4 regions of the Streptomyces sp. NPDC052107 genome follow, and region 1 is predicted to be linked to each of the others. Evidence: riboswitches for the same ligand, from Rfam matches in the RefSeq annotation. Region 1 holds a riboswitch; each other region holds the start of a gene.
The links. A riboswitch is a leader RNA that binds a small molecule or an ion and turns the genes downstream of it on or off. The one in region 1 is predicted to bind S-adenosylmethionine.
Positions count from the first base shown of each region.

Region 1 (5,264 bases):
AGGGGATTCACGCTGTGTCGCCTCCGTCGGTGTCGTATCCCTCGAACCGCTCCGGCCGGAACGGCGTGAGATCCAGTTCGGCGGTCTTCCCGGTGAGCGTCTGCGCGATCAACTGCCCGGTGCCGGCGGCGAGTCCGATGCCGGCGCCCTCGTGTCCGCAGGCGTGGTACAGCCCCGGCGCGCGGGGGTCGGGGCCGATCGCCGGGAGGTGGTCGGGCAGATACGGCCGGAAGCCCGCGTACGTCCGCAGCGCGCGCACGCACTCCAGGAAGGGGAACAGCCCGATCGCCCCGGCCGCGAGCGCCCGTACGGCCGAAAGCGACAGCGAGCGGTCGAAGCCGACCCGCTCCCGGCTCGCGCCGATCAGCACCGGACCGGCGGCCGTGCCCTCCACCACCGGCGAGGTGCGCAGGGCGGCCGAGTCGCTCGCGACGTCGGCCACATAGTCCGCGGCGTACACCTTGTGCCGCACCATCCGCGGCAGTGGCTCGGTGACCAGGACGAAGCCGCGCCGCGGGAGCACCGGCAGCCGGACGCCGGCGAGCGCCGCGAGGTCGCCGCCCCAGGTGCCGGCCGCGTTCACCACCGCCGGTGCGTGCAGGTCGCCCCGGTCGGTGCGGACGCCGGCCACCGTGCCCCCGGCCGTGCGCAGCACCCCGGTCACCGTCCGCCCCGTGTGCAGTCGGGCGCCGGAGGCGCGGAGCAGATGGGCGGCGGCCAGGGCGGGCATGACCTGGGCGTCCTGCGGATAGTGCACCCCGCCCGCCAGGCCTGGAGCCAAGTGCGGTTCGAGGAAGGGGAGTTGCTCTGCGGTCACCGGGTCGGCCACGACTCCCGCGGACCGCTGGCCGTCCGTGAACGCGTGCAGCGCGGTGAGGGCCTCGGGGGTGGAGGCGACCACGAGGCCGCCCTTGGGCTCGTACTCGACAGCGGCTCCCAGCTCGTCACCCAGCTGTGCCCACAACCGGGAGGACAGCAGGGCGAGTTCGAGCTCGGGGCCCGGTTCCTTGTCGGAGACGAGCAGATTGCCCTCGCCCGCGCCGGTGGTGCCGCCGGCCACCGGGCCCCGGTCCACCACCCGCACGTCGAGCCCGGCCCGTGCGGCATACAGGGCGCAGGCCGCGCCGACCATGCCGGCTCCGACCACCACGACATCGCAGGTCAGTCCCTTTGCCACGGCAGTACTATGTCACATGGCGCCCAATCTGAGGAGACCTCCGGCACTCTCGGCCGGCCACACACATGTCCCAGGCGTGGACGCCCCCTTGACGTCCCCGGAAGCCGGATCGACACTCCGGAGTGGGAATCCTAGTGAACGGGTAGGGAATCATGACGCGCCTCGACACGGTCACCGGCCTCGCGGGCCGTACGCCGTTGTGCGCGCCCCTGCTCACCTCCCGCCGGCACATCGACCTGCTGCGTGTCTGCAGCGCGATCAGCGTCCACCGCTGAGCCGGGGCGCCGCGCGCCCCTCGGCCGACGCCGCACTTCCGCACGCCCACGACCCGGGGAGACGCATGTCCACCACTCCGCTCGCCACCCTCCCGTCCGCCCACCGATCCGCCCCCGTCTTCCGGGGGCGGATCGGCCGGGACGCGCGCAGCGGTCACTACGCCGTGCCGCACCGCTACCGGCTCCATCTGTCGACCGCCTGCCCCGACGGGCTGCGCCTCGCCGTCGGCCACAACCTCCTCGGCCTGGACGGCGGTTGTCCGGTCACGGTCCTGCCCGCCGTGCCGGACTGTCCCGGCGGCGGCCACTCCGCGCTGCGCCCGCTGTACGAGGCGAGCGCCCACCGCTACACCGGCCCGGCCCTCGCGCCCGTGCTCGGCGACGACTGGTCCGGACGTATCGTCAGCACGCACGCCCGCGACATCCTGCGCGACCTCGACCGCTTCCCGCACGAGGGCCGCGCCGCCCTGTATCCGTGCGGTCTGGAGTCGGTGATCGAGGCCGTCGAGCGGATGTGTGCCGAGGGCATCGAGGAGGCCGCACAGCGCGCCGGGCAGGCCGGCACCGACCCCGCCGAGCGGGCCGCCGCCCTGGACGTGCTCCTGGACACCCTGGGCCGGCTGGAGAACCGGCTGACCGTAGAGGAGTACCTGGTCGACAATCGGCTCACCGCGGCCGACGTCGAACTGTGGGTCGCCCTGGTGCAGTTGGACACCGTCCACCGCTGTCACCTCGACGCCTCCGCCGTCCACCGCATCGCCGGCCACCGCGCCCTGTGGGCCTACGCCGGCCGCCTGGCCGCCCACCCCGCCTTCGGCCGCCCGCTCGACCTCGACGGCATCTCCCGCCGCCACCACGGCCGTTGCCAGGGCCTGGAGGCCGCCGGGGCTGCCGTCCAGATCCTGGACTGGGCGGGCCACGCCGCGGATGCCGAGGGCGCTTCTCGCAGGTGAGCAGTGGTCGGGCGGCGTCCACCACGCGGACGGCCGTTGACATTCGAACGGGCAACTGCCTTACTTACGGCTCAGAACGGTCATGAGCGTCAGCGCCAAGCCCTGGCTCGCTGACCGGCAACCCTCGCATCGCGGTGGGGTGCCCCAGGTGACGACCGGACCGGAATGACGTTTTCGGTAAGCGCGAGGGCCCGCGGGGCCGGAACAGTGACAGGTGACGTCATGTACGCAGCTTCCAGGACGGCCGCGAGGCGTCCCCAGGGCTGCGTATCGTCGTACGGCGGGCTCCTCGTCGCCGACCGCGCCGTCGATCTGCTCCGCGTCAACAGCGCACTGTGTACCGCACCGGGCTCTGCCCGCTGCCAGGGCTGACGCCCCTTTCCGGCCCCCCTTCTCAGCCCTCGCGTTCCTGACGCACATCGCCGCCGTGGTGTGCCGTCGCCCGCCCGGCCACCGGTTCCCGCGCGCTGCCGTGCGCCGCCTCGTGCCGTAGTGCCGAAGTGGTGCCCGCACCCGCGCGCCGCGAGCCGGGGTGTCCGACTCCGCCGGAGCCCACCATGAGTGAACCCCCAGGCGCCGCCGTCTCCCTCGTCGAGGCGCCGACAGCCGACACCCCGACAACGTCCCTGCGAGCACAGCGAGTTCAGCCGTTGCGCCGGCCGGGCCGGTGGATCGTCACCGCCGTCGTCCTGGTGCTCGTCGCGCAGTTCCTGCACGGACTGGCCACGAACCCGTTCTACCAGTGGGCGCGCCGGAAGCGGTACGGCTCGGGCCCGACGACGTCCCCGAGATCCTCGACCTCGTCGCCCGGACGCGGCCCGGCCCGTTCCTCCGGCGGACCGTCGAGATGGGCGGCTACCTCGGCATCCGACACGAGGGGCGGCTCGTCGCGATGGCGGGGGAGAGGCTACGGCTGCCGGGCTGGACCGAGATCAGCGCACCGATCCCGGTCACCGCGGCCGGGGGCTGGCCACCCGCCTGGTGCGTGCGGTCGCGTTCCGGATCCGGGAGTGCGGGGACACCCCGTTCCTGCATGCCGCCGCCGGCAACACACCGGCGATCCGGCTGTACGAGTCGATCGGGTGCACCCTGCGCCGCCGCTCGCGCGTTGTGCAGGTCCGCAGCGCGGACACAAGCGAGCGGGTTCGCGGCGGGGACACAGGCGAGCGGTTCCGCAGCTCGGAAGTGCGCGAGCCGGTTCGCAGCGCGGGAACAACCGCGGCCGGCCATGTGGGAACAACCGAAGGTGGTCGCGCGTTGTGCGTCTTGACGAGATCCGCGAGGCGGTCGCCCATCCGGCCCGCCCGCGCGCCGGACGGACGGAGGTGACGGCCGTGACACGCGTGCTCCCGCTGTGCGCCCCGTGCCCGTACCGCTCCGTCCGTCTGATATCCCGGCCGCACATAGATCTCCAGCGCGTGTCCGCCGCGCTCTGTCGCCACTGACATTTCTCCCCGGCAGGCCCAGCAGCAAGGCCCGGGTCTGCTCCTGCCGCGCTCGCCCTCGCCGACGCCTGCCCTCGCGAGCCGGTGTTCTCGTACGGACATCAAGGAAGGCACCGACGTGTCCTCAACTCCCGCTTCTCTTCTGCACCTTGCCGTCGCCCTGGACGGCACCGGCTGGCACCCCGCGTCCTGGCGCGAGCCGGTCGCCCGGCCCCGGGACCTGTTCACCGCCGGCTACTGGGCCGATCTGGTCGCCGAGGCCGAACGCGGCCTCATCGACTTCGTCACCATCGAGGACGGCCTCGGCCCGCAGTCCGCGCACTTCCTCGACCCCGACGAGCGCACCGACCAGGTGCGCGGCCGGCTCGACGCGGTCCTCGTCGCCTCCCGCGTCGCCCCGCTCACCCGTCACATAGGCCTGGTGCCGACCGTGGTGGCCACGCACACCGAGCCGTTCCACATCTCCAAGGCGATCGCCACTCTCGACTACGTCAGCACCGGCCGCGCGGGCCTGCGGGTGCAGATCAGCGCCCGGCCGAACGAGGCCGCCCACTTCGGCCGCCGTACCATCGGCCGGATCGAGGCCTACGACAGCCCGGCCGCACGGGACATCGTCACCGAACTGTTCGACGAGGCCGCCGACCATGTGGAAGTGGTGCGCCGGCTCTGGGACAGCTGGGAGGACGACGCCGAGATCCGGGACACTGCGACGGGCCGCTTCATCGACCGGGACAAGCTGCACTACATCGACTTCGAGGGCCGCCACTTCAGCGTCAAGGGACCCTCGATCACGCCGCGCCCGCCCCAGGGCCAGCCCCTGGTCACGGCCCTCGCCCACCGGAGCCTCGCGTACCGGCTCGTCGCCCGCCAGGCCGACATCGGCTATGTCACCCCGCACGACGTGGACCAGGCCCGGGCGATCGTCGCCGAGATCCGCGCCGAGCAGCGGGCGGCGGGCCGCGCCCGGGAAACCCTGCACATCTTCGGCGACCTCGTCGTCTTCCTCGACGACAGCGGGGCCGAGGCTCAGGCCAGGCGGGAGCGGCTGGACGCGCTCGCGGGTGAGCCGTACACGAGCGACGCCCGGATCTTCACCGGCTCGGCCAGCCAACTCGCCGACACGCTGGAGGAGCTGGCGACAGGCGGGCTGACCGGGTTCCGGCTGCGGCCCGCCGTCGCCGGGCACGATCTGCCCCGCATCAGCCGCGACCTGGTGCCCGAACTCCAGCGCCGGGGCCGCTTCCGGCAGGCCTACGAGGCCGGCACCCTGCGCGGCCTGCTCGGCCTCGCCCGCCCCGCCAACCGCTACGCAGCAGCAGCCACCGCCTGAGCAGCCGGAGAGGACGACCGCACCCATGAGCAAGCCGCTGAAGCAGATCCATCTGGCCGCCCACTTCCCCGGCGTCAACAACAC
Region 1 is NZ_JBFAWG010000043.1:5,397-10,660, forward strand. It holds gene AB0M27_RS31580 ((2Fe-2S)-binding protein) at 1-11, opposite strand, end outside; gene AB0M27_RS31585 (FAD-binding oxidoreductase) at 8-1,177, opposite strand; gene AB0M27_RS31590 (putative leader peptide) at 1,330-1,452, shown strand; gene AB0M27_RS31595 (glutathione S-transferase C-terminal domain-containing protein) at 1,518-2,405, shown strand; SAM riboswitch class IV at 2,484-2,595, shown strand; partial or broken gene AB0M27_RS31600 (amino acid ABC transporter permease) at 2,963-3,157, shown strand; partial or broken gene AB0M27_RS31605 (GNAT family N-acetyltransferase) at 3,157-3,530, shown strand; gene AB0M27_RS31610 (LLM class flavin-dependent oxidoreductase) at 3,969-5,180, shown strand; gene AB0M27_RS31615 (NtaA/DmoA family FMN-dependent monooxygenase) at 5,206-5,264, shown strand, end outside.

Region 2 (5,264 bases), on a different contig from region 1:
TCAAGGCTTCGCTGATACCCGAAGGTGACAACGGGCGGGAGGCAGGTGCGAGTTTCGCCACCTTCCGCAAGGCAGGCGCCCCGCTTGCGATCCACAGATCCTTCAGTTCCGCAGCGAACGCCTGCAGTTCCTCGTCGAACGTCGCGCTCGGCACATGAGAATCATCGCTCTGACCAGCCATGTTGTACCCCCACCGGTAAGCATCTGGAGGCAAGGCTAGAACAACCGCAGCGAATCTCACCGAACTTCACCGAACAATGCCGTACAACGCCGTCCTGTTCGGCCGACCCGCCATGTACGGCGGTGATCTGCCTTGATCGGAATGCTGCGGGACCGTTCGCCTCATGCCCTCCAGGCACCGGATGTGCTGTCCACTAAAGGCCATGGACACCAACACATCCCTGAACCCAGCCCCTCCGACCGTCACCACAACCCCTGACCCGACCCGAGTGTTGTGGCTCGAGCTGCGCGACGGCTTAATCGAAGCCAGCCTCACGCTCTTCTTCGGCCTCCTGTGCACCCTTCTGAGCGTGGGCGTCGCCTACTACGGCTTCGTAGGCGAAGACGACTCCAAGGCCAGCGCCTGCACGTTCTTCGCAGCAGTTACTGCCGGCGCTTGCGGGCGCCTCGGACGCCGAGTGGTCAACCGTGTACGAGAGCGGATGAGGAGCAGCAGTGACCAGTCTGCCCAAGCCTGAGCACAAGCTCACGGACCCGGGGCAGGTGCTGTCAAAGCCGCGCCCCGTCGCTACTGCTCGCGTGCCTGGCAGCTGCTCGCTCTCCGCCCTTCGGCTGGACGGAAACAACAGGGCACAGGGCACGACAGCCTGGGGCCGTCAGTCGGTCACAGCTCGGTCAGAGGCACGTGGCAGCGTGTCCAGTGGACGCTCCAGTCGCCGTCGAGCGGGGTGTAGCCGGCCTCCCGCACCCGTTCCGTCGCCTGTTCCAAGTGGCTCCGCAGTTCTTCGAGACTGCCGCTGCCCAGCTCCTTGCTGCCAGCATCCAGTTCCAGCTGGAGGTACATGACGTGGTCCTCTCCCCGGTGCTCCGCACTGAACTCGACGGTGTAATAGCCGTCGCTGCCCTGGCTGTAGATGGACACATAGTGCTGCGTGATCTCGTCCGGATCGAAGCCGTACTCTTCGAACACTTCAAGGGTCTCGTACGGCGGGTCCGTGACGTCGCACGAGCTGCACCACCACTGGATCTGCCATGGACCGTCCGGGGCCCACCCCTCCCTTTCCAGCCTTGCCTGGGCGAGTTCGGTGAGGGTGGTGAGCGTTTCGAACCAGTCTCCGTCGGTGTCCGAGGTGATGTCGCCGCCCAGGTGATGGGCCGACTCCTTCCCCGTTCCTTCGGCGAAGTCGTCCACGACCGTCAGAACGCAGCCGGTGTCCTCCTGGTACTCCACCTTCGCGTACCGCCGCTTGTCCTCCTCGTCTCCCCGGCGGATGCCGGGCATGCCGGCACCCGTACGGGCATCGGTTCCGTCGGCCTCCTCGCCCTCCGCAGACACCGGGTCCGGCTCCCGAGGCCCGACGGGTGCGCGCCGACGAGGATTCAGGCAGACCGACTCCAACCGGGCCTTTCCGATACGGCTGCTGATCAGCGATCCGGGAACACGCTCCCCCTGGCTTACAGCACGCGCCTGAAGGGGGCGGTCCGAGCTGCGGTAGAAGGCGACGTCGAATCCGCTGTCGAGCCACTCGTCGAAGATCTCGTCAGTTCCAGGTCGGCCGGAGCCACTCGCCTCAGCCGTGCAGAACAGCGCCCGTCCAGCGTCAAGGCCGATGGCCACCAGGCCCACGCGGCCCGGCTCTGCGACTGCGGACATGGCGGGTCCGGGTGTCGGCTCAGGCTTTTGGGCCTGCCGCCCCGTCGGCAATTCGGGGATCGCGTCGGAAACCGGCACGGGCGGTCAACCTTCCGGAGTCGATGGACCCCGGTAGTGCACGTCCGCACCCCGGTGATCTGCGGCTTCCCAACGCACCGCGCGCTGGGCTGGTCGCCCCCGGGGCATCCGCGGCAAACGGATGTCATCCAGCAAGCCGGGGCTTGACGCTGGAACTCGTGACCGGGCGCGAAAGTAACACCCGTCCGGATCTTGCACAATGTGATCCACAACGCTTTGCCCCTTGACCGGTGGTGTGGCATGGTTCCGCTCGGTCACGACGCCGATCGCGCCGAGGACCGACTCCCACGGCCCTGTGGGAGCGAGCACCGATCTCCCTGCCGGTGGGTAAGGGGGTCCTTCGTCCACAGGAGGCCCTCATGCAGGTCACTGACGCTGCGACCACACCCCCGAACTGGGAACTCTACCGGCGGACGGTCCTCGACATCCGATTCCCGGACCGAACGGTACGGGTCAAACCGCGTCCGCGGGGCACGACCGAGGGCCCTTTCCCTAAACTCCCGGAACCCGCCGGCGCCGCCGCCCTCCACCTCGTCACGGCGTGTGACCCCCACGGCCGTCCCACCCTTGCCGAAGACAACGCCCGCGCCCAGGCCCGGCTCCTCGACGAGCTCGACCGGCGAGGGCTCGTGTGGTGACCCGCAGCGGGAGGCGATGCGCACGGCACGCACATCGAGCAGAGCGTCGCCATCGCCGGCCTGAACGACTCGGCGGCGCGTGAACTGGGGCGGTGCTCCGGCCAGCACGCGGTCTTCGCCTGGACCTCCGGCGCCTGGCGTCTGCTGTCCTGCGACGGCGGCGCGACCGACATAGGCGCGGTCCTCGTGCGTGACGCTGTTGGGACCATCCCCGCGGGTGCGGGGAGCAGACGAAGGGCGCCTGGAAGGGCTCCCGCACGTCCTCCTACGGCACCTCCGCCCGCCGGGCCAGAGACAGCGCCGGTCAGTCCGCCCGCCTGAGCAGCGCCCGCGCCATCGGAGGACAGCGCACGTCCATCGCTGCGTGATTCATACGCACCCCTGCGTGCGGGCCGTCCGACTCGACATCCGAGTCCGGCGGCCCGTGCCGTACCCCCGAACAGCAACCACCTCAAGCCAGGAGGGGCCCCATGGCCACGAACCGACAGATGAGCCGCGCCGACTACGAAACCATCTCCGCAGCCATCGCTGAATCCGACGACCAGGACTTCCACGCCCGCCGAAACATCGCCTTCAACCTTGCGGACGCTCTCACCGGCACCTCGGACCGCTTCGACCCCGTGCTCTGGCTGAACCAGTGCGAGGTCGGGCCAGTCTCCCCGGCCGACGTGGCGGGCTGGACGAAGCGCCTGGAACTGCGCGTGATCTCCATCGGCAGGCGGCGCCGCAACAGCCTCGCCATGGGCTACACCAAGACCGAGCAGTACATCGACGCCGACGACAACCCCCTGGACCTGGAGCGCGAGTAGGGACCATCCCCGCGGCTCCGACCGGCCGTTGCCGCACGGTCCAGAAGGGCTGTTCCTTGGCCCCCGATCTGAGCTACGCCGAGTGTTGCGACCGCACCGGAACGCCCTGGCGCTCCGCGCCGCAGGGGGAACTTGCGTGGACCGCGTACCGGGCCGAGCGCCGACGGCGTGGGGAAACCGTCGGCTACTTGTCACTTCGCGGCAGCTTCGGGAGGACCGGGCCGAGATCCCCGCGAGTTCAGGCGAACTGAGGGTTCTTCAGGGCGAACCCATGGGTCGGGTCTCTGATTCTGAGGGATGGACCCGCAGGTTCGTGGTCAACTCGCTGGGCCTGTCTCGGCGGCTTGCTGCAGTCAGGCCCGGGGCGGAGTCCGCATAGCGCATAGCGGTCTTGCCGTCGAGTCCGATGACTTCCGCGAGACGAGGGATTCAAGCCCTTCGGTCACGGTCGTGGTCGATGTGGAGTCGCTCCGGGGTCGTGTCCTGACCGGGAGTCGGAGCACTGATCCAGTGGTTGCTGGCTCGGCCGGTCGTGCTAGCCGGTGTTGCCGAGCGGCGTGGCCGCCTCGCGTGCGTCGATGAGTTCGTCCCAGTGTTCCGCTGCCCAGGTGCACGCTGAGGCCATCGGCACAAGGAGGCTGCGGCCGAGCGGGGTCAATGCGTATTCGACCCGGCGCGCCGGCTCAGTGTGGACCGTGCGGGTGACCAGGCCGTCACGCTCCAGTGCTCGGAGCGACTGCGTGAGGACCTTGGCGGTGATGCCGCCCAGCGGGATCCGCAACTCCGAGAACCGCCGCGGTCCCTGTTCGAGGCAGCGGATGATCATCCCTGCCCATTTGTCGCCGAAGCGGATCGGTGAGAGATCGGACGGGCAGAGCGGGTCGAACATGTCGGGATCCAGTGGCTCGGTCACCGCCTCACAGTAGCTGGTATCCCCTTGGTAACCATGGCCTTCCCTATCGTGCGGGGGAGCGGCCGGCGTTCGGGCCCGGCCTGCGGATTCAAGGGGGAAGTCATGAGTCAGATCGTTGTCTTCGGCGCCGGAGGCAGGGCGGGCCGGGCCGCCGTCGCGGAGGCCCGCAGCCGTGGTCACCAGGTCACGGCGGTCGTGCGTGATCCGGCCAAGTACGCCGATCTTTCGGCTGTGGACGGTGTACGGACCGTCGCGGGCGATGTCACCCATGCTCGCAGCGTCGCCCGGCTGGCCTTCGGGCAGGATGCCGCGATCAGCGCGGTCTACGATGCCGCCGCGCAGCCCGAGGCATTCTTCGCCGCCGCGTCCCGTGCCCTCCTCGACGGCCTGGCGCAAGCCGACGTGAACCGACTGGTGGGAGTCGGCCTGGCCTCGGTGCTGGAGACCGCTTCCGGAGCCCTCCTCATGGACACCCCCGGCTATCCCCAGGACTACCGTGCCTTCTACCTGGGACACGCGGCAGGAACGGACGTGCTGCGCACCGTGACCGCTGGACTGGACTGGCTGGTCCTCAGCCCGGCGGGCGACTTCGACCACGGCGGCGCCCGCACCGGCACGTACCGGACAGCCCCGGCCAAGGCCGACAGCCGCATCTCCTACGCCGACTTCGCGATCGCGCTGCTCGACGAGATCGACGATCCGCGGCACCACCGCACGCACGTCGGCATCGAGGCCGGCTGATGGACCGACAGGAGGAAATCACCGACAGTCCGAACGAGTGGGTGGCGCGACACATCCGCCGCTACCTCGAGACCAACGGCCGAGCCAGACCGGGCATGAACGACCTGCTCCTGACGACCCGCGGCCGCAAGTCCGGAAAACTGCGCCGCACGGCCCTGGTCTACGTGCGGGACGGCGCCCGCTACATCCTGGCCGCTTCCAACGCGGGAGCCGATCAGCACCCGGCCTGGTACCTCAACCTGGCCGCGAAC
Region 2 is NZ_JBFAWG010000070.1:23,687-28,950, forward strand. It holds gene AB0M27_RS37765 (WD40 repeat domain-containing protein) at 1-181, opposite strand, end outside; gene AB0M27_RS37770 (hypothetical protein) at 384-698, shown strand; gene AB0M27_RS37775 (hypothetical protein) at 845-1,834, opposite strand; SAM riboswitch class IV at 1,969-2,076, opposite strand; gene AB0M27_RS37780 (DUF3293 domain-containing protein) at 2,272-2,550, shown strand; gene AB0M27_RS37785 (hypothetical protein) at 3,021-3,359, shown strand; gene AB0M27_RS37790 (helix-turn-helix domain-containing protein) at 3,895-4,272, opposite strand; gene AB0M27_RS37795 (NAD(P)H-binding protein) at 4,375-5,013, shown strand; gene AB0M27_RS37800 (nitroreductase family deazaflavin-dependent oxidoreductase) at 5,013-5,264, shown strand, end outside.
Region 2: it holds a riboswitch for S-adenosylmethionine, as region 1 does, so the genes downstream of both, AB0M27_RS37775 (hypothetical protein) here and AB0M27_RS31600 (amino acid ABC transporter permease) in region 1, are expected to answer to the same signal.

Region 3 (5,264 bases), on a different contig from region 1:
CGAAGGGCCCGCACCCCGAGTGAGGTGCGAGCCCTTCGAAGATGAACGAAGAACGTCGCTGACAGTCGACGCGTGCTTCAGCTGGTCGCCAGCCGGACCATGTCCGCCTGCGGGCCCTTCTGGCCCTGCGAGATCTCGAAGTCGACCCGCTGCCCCTCTTCCAGGGTGCGGTAACCGTCCATCTGGATCGCGCTGTAGTGGACGAAAACATCCGCACCACCGTCGACCGCGATGAAGCCGTACCCCTTCTCCGCGTTGAACCACTTGACGGTGCCCTGAGCCATGCCTAACTCCCCTATTACTGGCCCTTGCACAGATCCACACTTCGCGGACCCGGGTCAGACCTCACCCCCCATCGGTCGGGGGCGTGCGCCGGAACGCGTCGACCGCGGCTGAATGTATCTGTCCAACTGCCGTCTGCAACAGGTCAATCGGACGAGAATTCTGGACGGGAACGGTCCGGAATGTGCGGAGAATTCGCCTGACTTCAGGGCAAGTCAGGCTCCACAAACCGCCACAAAAGCCGCATAAAACCCGCGCACTTTGGCTACTTCTTGTCGGGCGTGCGGCATGAATACAGGGCCCTTGACCGGTGGTCCGAGAGCGCGTTCCCCAACTCTACCGCGCTCAATCACACAGAATTGCCTCCTCCGCTTCTCTCACGGAGGAGGCAATTCGATGAACAATGCGTAACTGACGTTACCCTAGGTAACGATCAGCCGCCGGCGACGGCCGGAATGATCGAGACGCCGGCGCCGTCCGGGGTCGCCGTCTCCAGGCCCTGCTCGAAGCGCACGTCGTCGTCGTTGACGTAGACGTTGACGAACCGGCGCAGCTTGCCCTGGTCGTCCAGGACGCGCGCGGCGATGCCGGTGTGGTTCTTCTCCAGGTCGGCGATGACCTCGGCGAGGGTCGCGCCCTCCGCGGCGACCTCGGCCTGCCCGCCGGTGTAGGTGCGCAGGATGGTAGGGATGCGAACGGTCACGCTCATGCGAGGCCAGCCTCTCGGAAGGAGTCCAGGGTCGGTCGGATGGTGGCGGTGAGGCCGGTCCCGGCCACCGCGTCCAGCGTCTTGAGTCCATCGCCGGTGTTGAGGACGACCGTGGTCTTCGCCGGGTCCAGGACGCCGTCCTTGAGCAGCTTGCGGGTGACGCCGACGGTCACACCGCCCGCCGTCTCCGCGAAGATGCCCTCGGTGCGGGCCAGCAGCTTGATGGCGTCGACGACTTCCTCGTCCGTCACGTCCTCCACGGCACCGCCGGTGCGGCGCGCGATGTCCAGGACGTACGGCCCGTCGGCCGGGTTGCCGATGGCGAGGGACTTGGCGATGGTGTTCGGCTTCTGGGGCCGTACGACGTCGTGCCCGGCCTTGAAGGCGGTGGACACCGGTGAGCAGCCCTCGGCCTGCGCACCGAAGATCTTGTACGGCTTGTCCTCGACCAGACCGAGCTTGATCAGCTCCTGCAGACCCTTGTCGATCTTCGTGAGCTGGGAGCCGGAGGCGATCGGGACCACGATCTGGTCGGGCAGCCGCCAGCCGAGCTGCTCGCAGATCTCGTACGCGAGGGTCTTGGAGCCCTCCGCGTAGTACGGCCGCAGGTTGACGTTGACGAAGCCCCAGCCCTCGCCGGCCGGGTCACCGATCAGCTCGGAGCAGAAGCGGTTCACGTCGTCGTAGTTGCCCTCGATGCCGACGAGCTCGCCGCCGTAGACCGCGGCCATGACGACCTTGCCCTGCTCCAGGTCGTGCGGGATGAACACGCAGGAGCGCAGGCCGGCGCGGGCCGCGGCGGCACCGACGGCACCGGCGAGGTTGCCGGTGGAGGAGCAGGACAGGGTGGTGAAGCCGAAGGCGCGGGCGGCCTCCAGGGCCTGGGCGACCACGCGGTCCTTGAAGGAGTGGGTCGGGTTGCCGGAGTCGTCCTTGACGAACAGGCCGCCGGTGACGCCGAGTTCGGCGGCTAGGTTGTCGGCCTTGACGAGCTTGGTCCAGCCCGGGTTCAGGTTCGGCTTGTCGGCCACGTCGGCCGGAACGGGCAGCAGCGGCGCGTACCGCCAGATGTTCGCGGGGCCGGCCTCGATACGGCGGCGCAGCTCTTCGGTGTCGTAGGCGGAGAAGTCGTAGGCGATCTCCAGCGGGCCGAAACACTCCTCGCAGGCGAACACCGGGCCGAGCGGAACGCGGTGTCCGCACTCGCGACAGCTCAGGGCCGCGGCGGGACCGAGGTCGACGGTGGAATCCGTGGAGCTTGCAACTGTCTGCACAGCCATGGAGGCGAGGCCCTTTCTCCTCATCTTCCTCACGACGCACCTCGCCGTGAGACGGATTTGGCACCTTCCCTAGCCGGGAGCCTCGCGGAGCGATCGAGCCTGATCAGGCCGATCTACGAGTACCGACTGGAGGGTTGCCGGGGCTTCATCGGGCCGTGTCCCTCTGCCCCTCTGGATGAGCGGTATGCGGTTGTGGACGCGTGCTGACCCCCGACATGCGATGGTCACCGGCGTTGTTCAAGACTGTAACCGAAGGCCAGGACAGTTGAGATAGTCGTCCGAACCGCGAGATGGATCACACGGTGCAGCCCGTGCGATCACGAACAGTGAGGAGCCGCAGACCGTGCTGGAAGAAGTCGAGCGCTGGCTGGCCACCCGCTCCTGGTCCGTGGCCGATCGCCCGCTCCACCGCATCCTGTGCGCCAAGCAGCGCACCGGCCAGACGATCAGCGTCGTACTGCCCGCGCTCAACGAGGAGGAGACGGTCGGCGACATCGTCGCGATCATCAGGCACGACCTCGTGGAACGGGTCCCGCTCGTCGACGAGATCGTGGTGGTCGACTCCGGCTCCACCGACCGCACCTCCGAGGTCGCCGCCGCCGCGGGCGCGCGGGTCGTTCACCGGGACGAGATCCTGCCCCGCATCCCCGCCGTCCCCGGAAAGGGTGAGGTGCTGTGGCGCTCGCTTCTGGTGACCAGTGGGGACATCGTCTGTTTCATCGACGCGGACCTGAAGGAGTTCTCCTCCGACTTCGTCTCCGGGATCGTCGGCCCGCTGCTCACCGAGCCCGGGGTGGACCTGGTCAAGGGCATGTACGACCGCCCGCTCGCCGGGACGGCCGGGCAGGGCGGACGGGTCACCGAGCTGATGGCCCGCCCGCTGCTGAACATGCACTGGCCGCAGCTGGCCGGATTCGTGCAGCCGCTGGGCGGCGAGTACGCGGCCCGGCGCTCGCTGCTGGAACAGCTGCCGTTCCCGGTCGGGTACGGCGTGGAGCTGGGCATGCTGGTGGACGCCCTGCACCTGGTGGGTCTCGACGCGCTGTCCCAGGTGGACGTGGGCGTGCGCAAGCACCGGCACCAGGACGGGCAGGCGCTGGGCCGGATGGCCGCCGCGATCTACCGCACGGCCCAGCTCCGGCTGGCCCGCGGGCATCTGATCCGCCCCTCCCTCACCCAGTTCGAGCGCTGCGAGGACGGCTTCGAGCCACGCACCTACTCGGTGGACACCGAGGAACGGCCGCCGATGGTGGAGATCACGGAATATGCCGAGCGCAAGGTGGCGTGAACCGGTCGTATACGGGGGCGTGCCGGGCGTGGCCGTGCGTTTGAGCGTTTCCGGGCCGGGCTAGGTTGAGGACCATGGCTTCCACGCAGGGTGCTGCCGAGAAGGCTCGGGTGCTGGTCGCGTCCAATCGCGGCCCGGTTTCGTACGAACTGCGCGAGGACGGCTCGCTGGCCGCCAAGCGCGGCGGCGGCGGGCTGGTGTCGGGGCTGTCGGCCATCGGGCCGAACGCCAACGCGGTCTGGGTGTGCGCCGCGCTGAGCGACACGGACCGGGAGGCGGTACGGCGCTCCCACAACGGGCGCCGGCTCTCGGTCGAGGCGACCGGCGGACAACTGGTGCGGATGCTCGACATCGACGCGACGGTGCACGCGGACGCCTACAACGGCATCGCCAACTCGGTGCTCTGGTTCGTCCACCACATGCTGTACCAGACCCCGCTGGAGCCGGTCTTCGACGCGGAGTTCCGGCGGCAGTGGGCGTCGTACGAGGCCTACAACCGGGCGTTCGCCGAGGCGCTGGCCGAGGAGGCGGCCGAGGGGGCGGCGGTCCTCGTCCAGGACTACCACCTGTGCCTGGTGCCGGGGATGCTCCGCGAGCTGCGCCCCGATGTGCGGATCGGGCACTTCTCGCACACGCCGTGGGCGCCCCGGGAGTACTTCGAGCTGCTTCCCGAGGACATCCGGGAGCAGCTGATGGCGGGCATGCTCGGGGCGGACCGGGTGGCGTTCCTGACCTGGCGGTGGGCGACGGCCTTCCAGAAGTGCGCGGAGGGTCTGGACCCCGAGCGTTACCGCGTGACCTGGCCGTCGGGTGCCCCCAGGACGATCGAACATCTGCGCAAGGGCCGGGAAACCCTGATCGGCGTGCACTCCCTCGGCGCCGACGCCGACTTCCTGCGGGTCCGCGCGCACCAGCCGGACGTCGAGGAGCGGATGGCGGCCCTGCGGGAGGAGATCGGCGAGGGTCGCAGGACCGTCGTCCGTGTCGACCGCACGGAGCTGTCCAAGAACATCGTGCGCGGCCTGCTGGCGTACCGGCAGCTGCTGGAGGAGCACCCCGAGTGGCGGGAGCGGGTGGTGCATCTCGCGTTCGCGTATCCGTCGCGGCAGGACCTCATCGTGTACCGGGAGTACACCGCCGCGGTCCAGCGGGTGGCCGAGGAGATCAACTCGGCCTTCGGTACGGCTGGTTGGACGCCGGTCGTCCTGCACGTCAAGGACGACTTCGCACGCTCCCTGGCCGCGTACCGGCTCGCCGACGTGGCGCTGGTCAACCCCATCCGGGACGGTATGAATCTGGTCGCCAAGGAGGTACCGGTCGTCTCCGACCAGGGGTGTGCGCTGGTGCTGTCGCGGGAGGCCGGGGCGTACGAGGAACTGCGCGCCAACGCGTTCGTGGTGAACCCCTACGACGTGCTGGAGACCGGGCGGGCCCTGCACGAGGCGCTGTCCCTGCCGCCGGAGGAGCGGGCGGACCGCACCAAGAGGCTGGCCGCGGCGGCCACCGCGCTTCCCCCGGCCCAGTGGTTCCTGGATCAGCTGCAGGCGCTGGAGGAGCTTCAGTCCAGCTGAGCGGCGAGGGTCCGCAGCAGGTGTACGACACCGGCCGGGCCGTCGACCACCATGTCCGCCCGTTCCGCCAGCTCCGTGACCTCCGTGCTGCCGCTGCAGACCAGGAGGCCGGGGACGCCGTCGGCGCGGAGTTC
Region 3 is NZ_JBFAWG010000003.1:185,012-190,275, forward strand. It holds gene AB0M27_RS04625 (cold-shock protein) at 78-284, opposite strand; gene AB0M27_RS04630 (MoaD/ThiS family protein) at 716-991, opposite strand; gene thrC (threonine synthase) at 988-2,271, opposite strand; SAM riboswitch class I at 2,289-2,453, opposite strand; gene AB0M27_RS04640 (glucosyl-3-phosphoglycerate synthase) at 2,615-3,559, shown strand; gene AB0M27_RS04645 (trehalose-6-phosphate synthase) at 3,634-5,130, shown strand; gene otsB (trehalose-phosphatase) at 5,118-5,264, opposite strand, start outside.
Region 3: it holds a riboswitch for S-adenosylmethionine, as region 1 does, so the genes downstream of both, thrC (threonine synthase) here and AB0M27_RS31600 (amino acid ABC transporter permease) in region 1, are expected to answer to the same signal.

Region 4 (5,264 bases), on a different contig from region 1:
GGGCGAAGTGTGCATGTACAGCTTCATCATCATCATCCTCACGGGTGTGTATCTGACGCTGTTCTTCCACCCGTCGATGAACGAGGTGGAGTACCACGGCAGCTACGTCCCGCTGCAGGGCCAGCTGATGTCCGAGGCGTTCAGCTCGACCCTGCACATCTCCTTCGACGTGCGCGGTGGTCTGCTAATCCGGCAGATCCACCACTGGGCCGCGCTGATCTTCCTCGCCGGCATGTTCGTGCACATGATGCGCGTGTTCTTCACCGGCGCGTTCCGCAAGCCGCGTGAGATCAACTGGCTGTTCGGCTTCCTGCTGTTCGTCCTCGGCATGTTCACCGGCTTCACCGGTTACTCGCTCCCGGACGACCTGCTCTCCGGCACCGGTGTCCGCTTCATGGAGGGCGCGATCCTGTCCGTGCCGATCGTCGGCACGTACCTGTCGTTCTTCCTCTTCGGCGGTCAGTTCCCCGGTCACGACTTCGTCGCCCGGTTCTACTCGATCCACATCCTGCTGCTGCCGGGCATCATGCTCGGCCTGATGGTGGGCCACCTGATCCTGGTCTTCTACCACAAGCACACGCAGTTCGCGGGTCCCGGAAAGACCGAGAAGAACGTCGTCGGCATGCCGCTGCTGCCGGTCTACATGGCCAAGGCCGGAGGCTTCTTCTTCCTGGTCTTCGGTGTCATCGCGGCCATCTCGGCGATCGCCCAGATCAACCCGATCTGGGCCATGGGCCCCTACCGTCCGGACCAGGTGTCCACCGGCGCCCAGCCCGACTGGTACATGGGCTTCTCCGAGGGTCTGATCCGCTTCATGCCGGGCTGGGAGATCAACCTCTGGGGTCACACGCTCGTCCTGGGCGTGTTCATCCCGCTGGTGATCTTCCCGTTGGTCCTCGTGGCGATCGCGGTCTACCCGTTCATCGAGTCCTGGGTCACCGGCGACAAGCGCGAGCACCACATCCTGGACCGCCCGCGCAACGCTCCGACCCGTACAGGTCTCGGTGTCGCCTGGATGACGGTGTACCTGACGCTGCTGGTCGGCGGTGGCAACGACCTGTGGGCCACCCACTTCCACCTGTCGATCAACGCCGTGACCTGGTTCGTCCGGATCTTCTTCTTCGTCGGCCCGGTCATCGCGTTCCTCGTCACCAAGCGGATCTGCCTGGGTCTGCAGCGCCGCGACCGCGAGAAGGTGCTGCACGGTCGCGAGACCGGCATCATCAAGCGCCTGCCGCACGGTGAGTTCATCGAGGTGCACGAGCCGCTCAGCCAGGAGCAGCTGCACACCCTCACGGCCCACCACCAGTACGAGCCGGCCGAGATCGGCCCGACGGTCGACGAGAACGGTGTCGAGCGCAAGGTGCCGGCCTCGGAGAAGCTCCGGGTGAAGCTGTCCAGCGCCTACTACGGGGAGGACAACCAGATCCCGAAGCCGACCGTCGACGAGTACAAGGAGATCACGAGCGGCCACGGCCACCACTGATCCCCGCGTCGCCACGCCACGCTGAAGGGCCCCGTCCGGCTTACGGACGGGGCCCTTCGCCGTGTCCGCGGGTGGATAGGCTGGGATCACACTGTTCTTACGACACCAGGAGCGGCTGATGAGCGCTGTGACCCCCGCTGGAGGCGACACCGCGGCGGGCCGTTCCTGGCCCGAGGTACTGAACGCCCTGCTGGAGGGCCGGGACCAGAGCGCGGACGCCACGGCATGGGCGATGGACCGGATCATGCGCGGGGAGGCGACGGACGCGCAGATCGCGGGGTTCGCCGTGGCCCTGCGCGCCAAGGGCGAGACGGTGGAGGAGATCACCGGGCTCGTCCGCGCGATGTACGCCCACGCCAACGTCATCGAGGTGCCGGGGGAGACCGTCGACATCGTCGGCACCGGTGGTGACGGTGCCAAGACGGTGAACATCTCCACGATGTCCTCGATCGTCGTCGCCGGCACCGGCGCGAAGGTCGTCAAGCACGGCAACCGGGCCGCGTCCTCGGCGTCGGGCGCGTCGGACGTGCTGGAGAAGCTGGGCGTCAATCTGAACCTCCCGCTGGAGCGGGTCCCGCAGGTCGCCGAGGAGGCCGGGATCACCTTCTGCTTCGCGGTGAAGTTCCACCCGGCGCTGCGCCATGTGGCCGCCGCCCGTGGCCAGTTGGGCATCCGTACGACCTTCAACGTCCTCGGTCCGCTGACCAATCCGGCGAAGGTCCGCGCCCAGGCCGTCGGCGTGGCGGATCTGCGGATGGCCCCGATCGTGGCCGGCGTCCTCGCCGAGCGCGGCAACTCCTCCCTGGTCTTCCGCGGCGACGACGGCCTGGACGAGCTGACCACGACCGCCACCTCGCGGGTCTGGGTCGTCCGGGACGGCAAGGTCACCGAGCAGACCTTCGACCCGAGGGACGTCGGCATCGCCCTCGTCCCCGTGGAGGCCCTGCGCGGCGCGGACGCGTCGTACAACGCGGAGGTCGCCCGCCGCCTGCTCGACGGTGAGACAGGCGCCGTACGGGACGCGGTGCTGCTGAACTCGGCGGCGGCGCTCGTCGCGCTGCGGCCCACGGACGCGTCGCTGACCGAGCAGCTGCGGGCCGGGATGGCGACGGCGGCGGAGTCGATCGACTCCGGTGCGGCGAAGCGGACGCTGGAGCGGTGGGTGGCGGCGAGCAACGCCTAGTGCTCACCGGGGATCGTCCCGCAATCCGGACTCGGGTTGCGGGACGACGATCATTTCCCGTACGTTCCTGTACCAGGTCATGAGTGACAGCCATTCGGCCCCGGCCGGCTGTCCGGCAACCCTCCGTCCGTGGCGGGGTGCCCCGGGTGAGGACCAGGCCGTAGGCAGCGAGGTCTACGGCAAGCGCGGACCCCTCGCGCGCTGCTGAGAGCGCGGGACCAGGGGTCCTGGTCATCGAGGGAGCCTTCCGTGAGCAAGCGAATGCGATAGGGCCGCCGAGCCCCGCCTCCGCACACCCTTTTTTTCGCTTCTCCACGTACGCCTTTTCTCGTACGTCCTCACGGGAGTCCACCCATGTCTGTCTTCACCGCTGCCTCCGACCAGTCCGTTTGCTCCCCTCTGCCCGTTCTGGGCCGGGATGTCACCGTGCCGCTCGTCACCGGCGGCGAGGTCACCTACGCGGCCCTCGACTACGCGGCCAGCGCCCCCGCCCTGCAGCGCGTCTGGGACGACGTAGCCGCCTACGCGCCGTACTACGGCAGCGTCCACCGTGGCGCCGGCTACCTCTCCCAGCTCTCCACCGACCTGTTCGAGAACACCCGTAAGACGGTCGCCGAGTTCCTGGACTGCCGCCCCGACGACCAGGTGATCTTCACCCGGTCCACCACGGACTCCCTGAACCTCCTGGCCCGGGCTCTCCCCGCCGACTGCCAGGTCTTCGTCTTCGAGACCGAGCACCACGCCTCGCTGCTGCCCTGGCAGGACGCCCAGGTCACCTACCTCAACGCCCCGCGCACCCCGCAGCAGGCCGTCACGACCCTGGAGCGGGCCCTCGCCGATCGCGACCCCCACGGCCCGGCCCTGGTCTGCGTCACCGGCGCCTCGAACGTCACCGGCGAGCTGTGGCCCGTACGGGAGCTGGCGGCGGCCGCCCACGCGCACGGGGCCCGCATCGTCCTGGACGCCGCCCAGCTGGCCCCCCACCACCCCGTGTCCGTCCGTGACCTGGACCTCGACTGGGTCGCCTTCTCGGGCCACAAGCTGTACGCGCCCTTCGGCTCCGGGGTCCTGGCCGGCCGCACCGACTGGCTGCGCGCGGCCGAGCCGTACCTGGCGGGCGGCGGGGCCAGCCGCACGGTCTCCCGGCGGCAGGACGGCGGCGTGGACGTGGAGTGGCACGAGAGCGCCGCGCGGCACGAGGCGGGATCGCCCAATGTGATCGGCGCCTACTCCATCGCGTCGGCCTGCAAGGCGCTCACCGAGGCCGGCTGGGACGCCCTGGTGTCCCGCGAGCGGCACCTGATCGCCGGGGTCCGCGCGGGCCTGGCCGAGGTTCCCCAGGTGAAGGTGCTGTCCCTCTTCGGGGACGACGCCCCGCGCGTCGGCGTGATCTCCTTCGTCGTCGAGGGCTGGAACAGCTCCCACTTCGCCGCGGCCCTGTCCGCCGAGTACGGCATCGGCGTCCGCGACGGCCTCTTCTGCGCCCACCCCCTGGTCCGCACCCTCCTCGGCACCGACCCCCAGACCCAGGGCGAGTGCGGCGCCCCCGAGGCCGCGCCGGGCGAGAAGTCCCTCAACGCCATCCGCGTGAGCTTCGGCGCGGGCACCCCCGACGAGCATGTCGACCGCTTCGTCACCGCGGTCCGGGAACTCGTGACCGAGGGTGCGAAGTGGACGTACAGGACGGAGGACGGCCGCTGCGTACCGGCGGTGTGATCAGCACCCGGACGGTGCGGGGGGACGGCGCGGGCAACCAGGGACGAACCCTAGTTGTCCAGGCCGATCGAGAACGCGGCCTCCAGGTCGTGCTGCGAGTACGTCCGGAACGCCACATGCGTATCCGTGCCCTCCACACCGGGGATCTTGCTGATCCGGCCGGGGATGACATCGGCGAGATCATCGTGCCGCCGCACCCGGACCATCGCGATCAAGTCATACGTGCCGGTGACGGAGAAAACCTCGCTCACCGACTCCAGCGAAGCGATCTGCTCCGCGATCTCGGGGATCCGGTCCACGCTGGTCTTGATCAGGACGATCGCGGTGATCACGGCTGGTTCTCTCCCTCGGGTGCCGGAGCTGGGGCGCACTTCACTCTAGTCGTACGGCCGTATCGGACCCACGCGTAGCCGAAGCCCAGACCGAAGCCGACGAGGTGCGCCAGATACGCCACCCCGGGGCCGTCGGAGCTCTGCTCCGCCGCCGCCCACTGCAGCGCCGCCCAGAACGGCAGCACGACCCACGCGGGGAACCGCAGTGGCAGGAAGAACAGGAATGGCAGAAGACTGGTCACACGGGCGCGCGGGAACAGGTAGAGGAACGCTCCGAGAACCGCCGAGATCGCCCCGGACGCGCCCACCAGCGACTGCTCGGAGGCGGCGTTGGCGGCCGCGTAGCCGAGCAGGGCGAGATAGCCGCAGCCGACGAAGAAGAAGGTGAACTCGACCCGGCCCATCCGTTCCTCGGTCATCGCGCCGAAGACGAAGAGGAAGAGCATGTTGCCGAGCAGATGCACCCAGCTGCCGTGCACGAACAGGGCCGTGGCGGGGGTCAGGGCGTCCCGCACCGGCTTGGCGAACAGCTCGGCCGGCACCACGC
Region 4 is NZ_JBFAWG010000001.1:176,541-181,804, forward strand. It holds gene AB0M27_RS00820 (cytochrome bc complex cytochrome b subunit) at 1-1,486, shown strand, start outside; gene trpD (anthranilate phosphoribosyltransferase) at 1,605-2,669, shown strand; SAM riboswitch class IV at 2,745-2,861, shown strand; gene AB0M27_RS00830 (aminotransferase class V-fold PLP-dependent enzyme) at 3,024-4,385, shown strand; gene AB0M27_RS00835 (Lrp/AsnC ligand binding domain-containing protein) at 4,436-4,717, opposite strand; gene AB0M27_RS00840 (rhomboid family intramembrane serine protease) at 4,714-5,264, opposite strand, start outside.
Region 4: it holds a riboswitch for S-adenosylmethionine, as region 1 does, so the genes downstream of both, AB0M27_RS00830 (aminotransferase class V-fold PLP-dependent enzyme) here and AB0M27_RS31600 (amino acid ABC transporter permease) in region 1, are expected to answer to the same signal.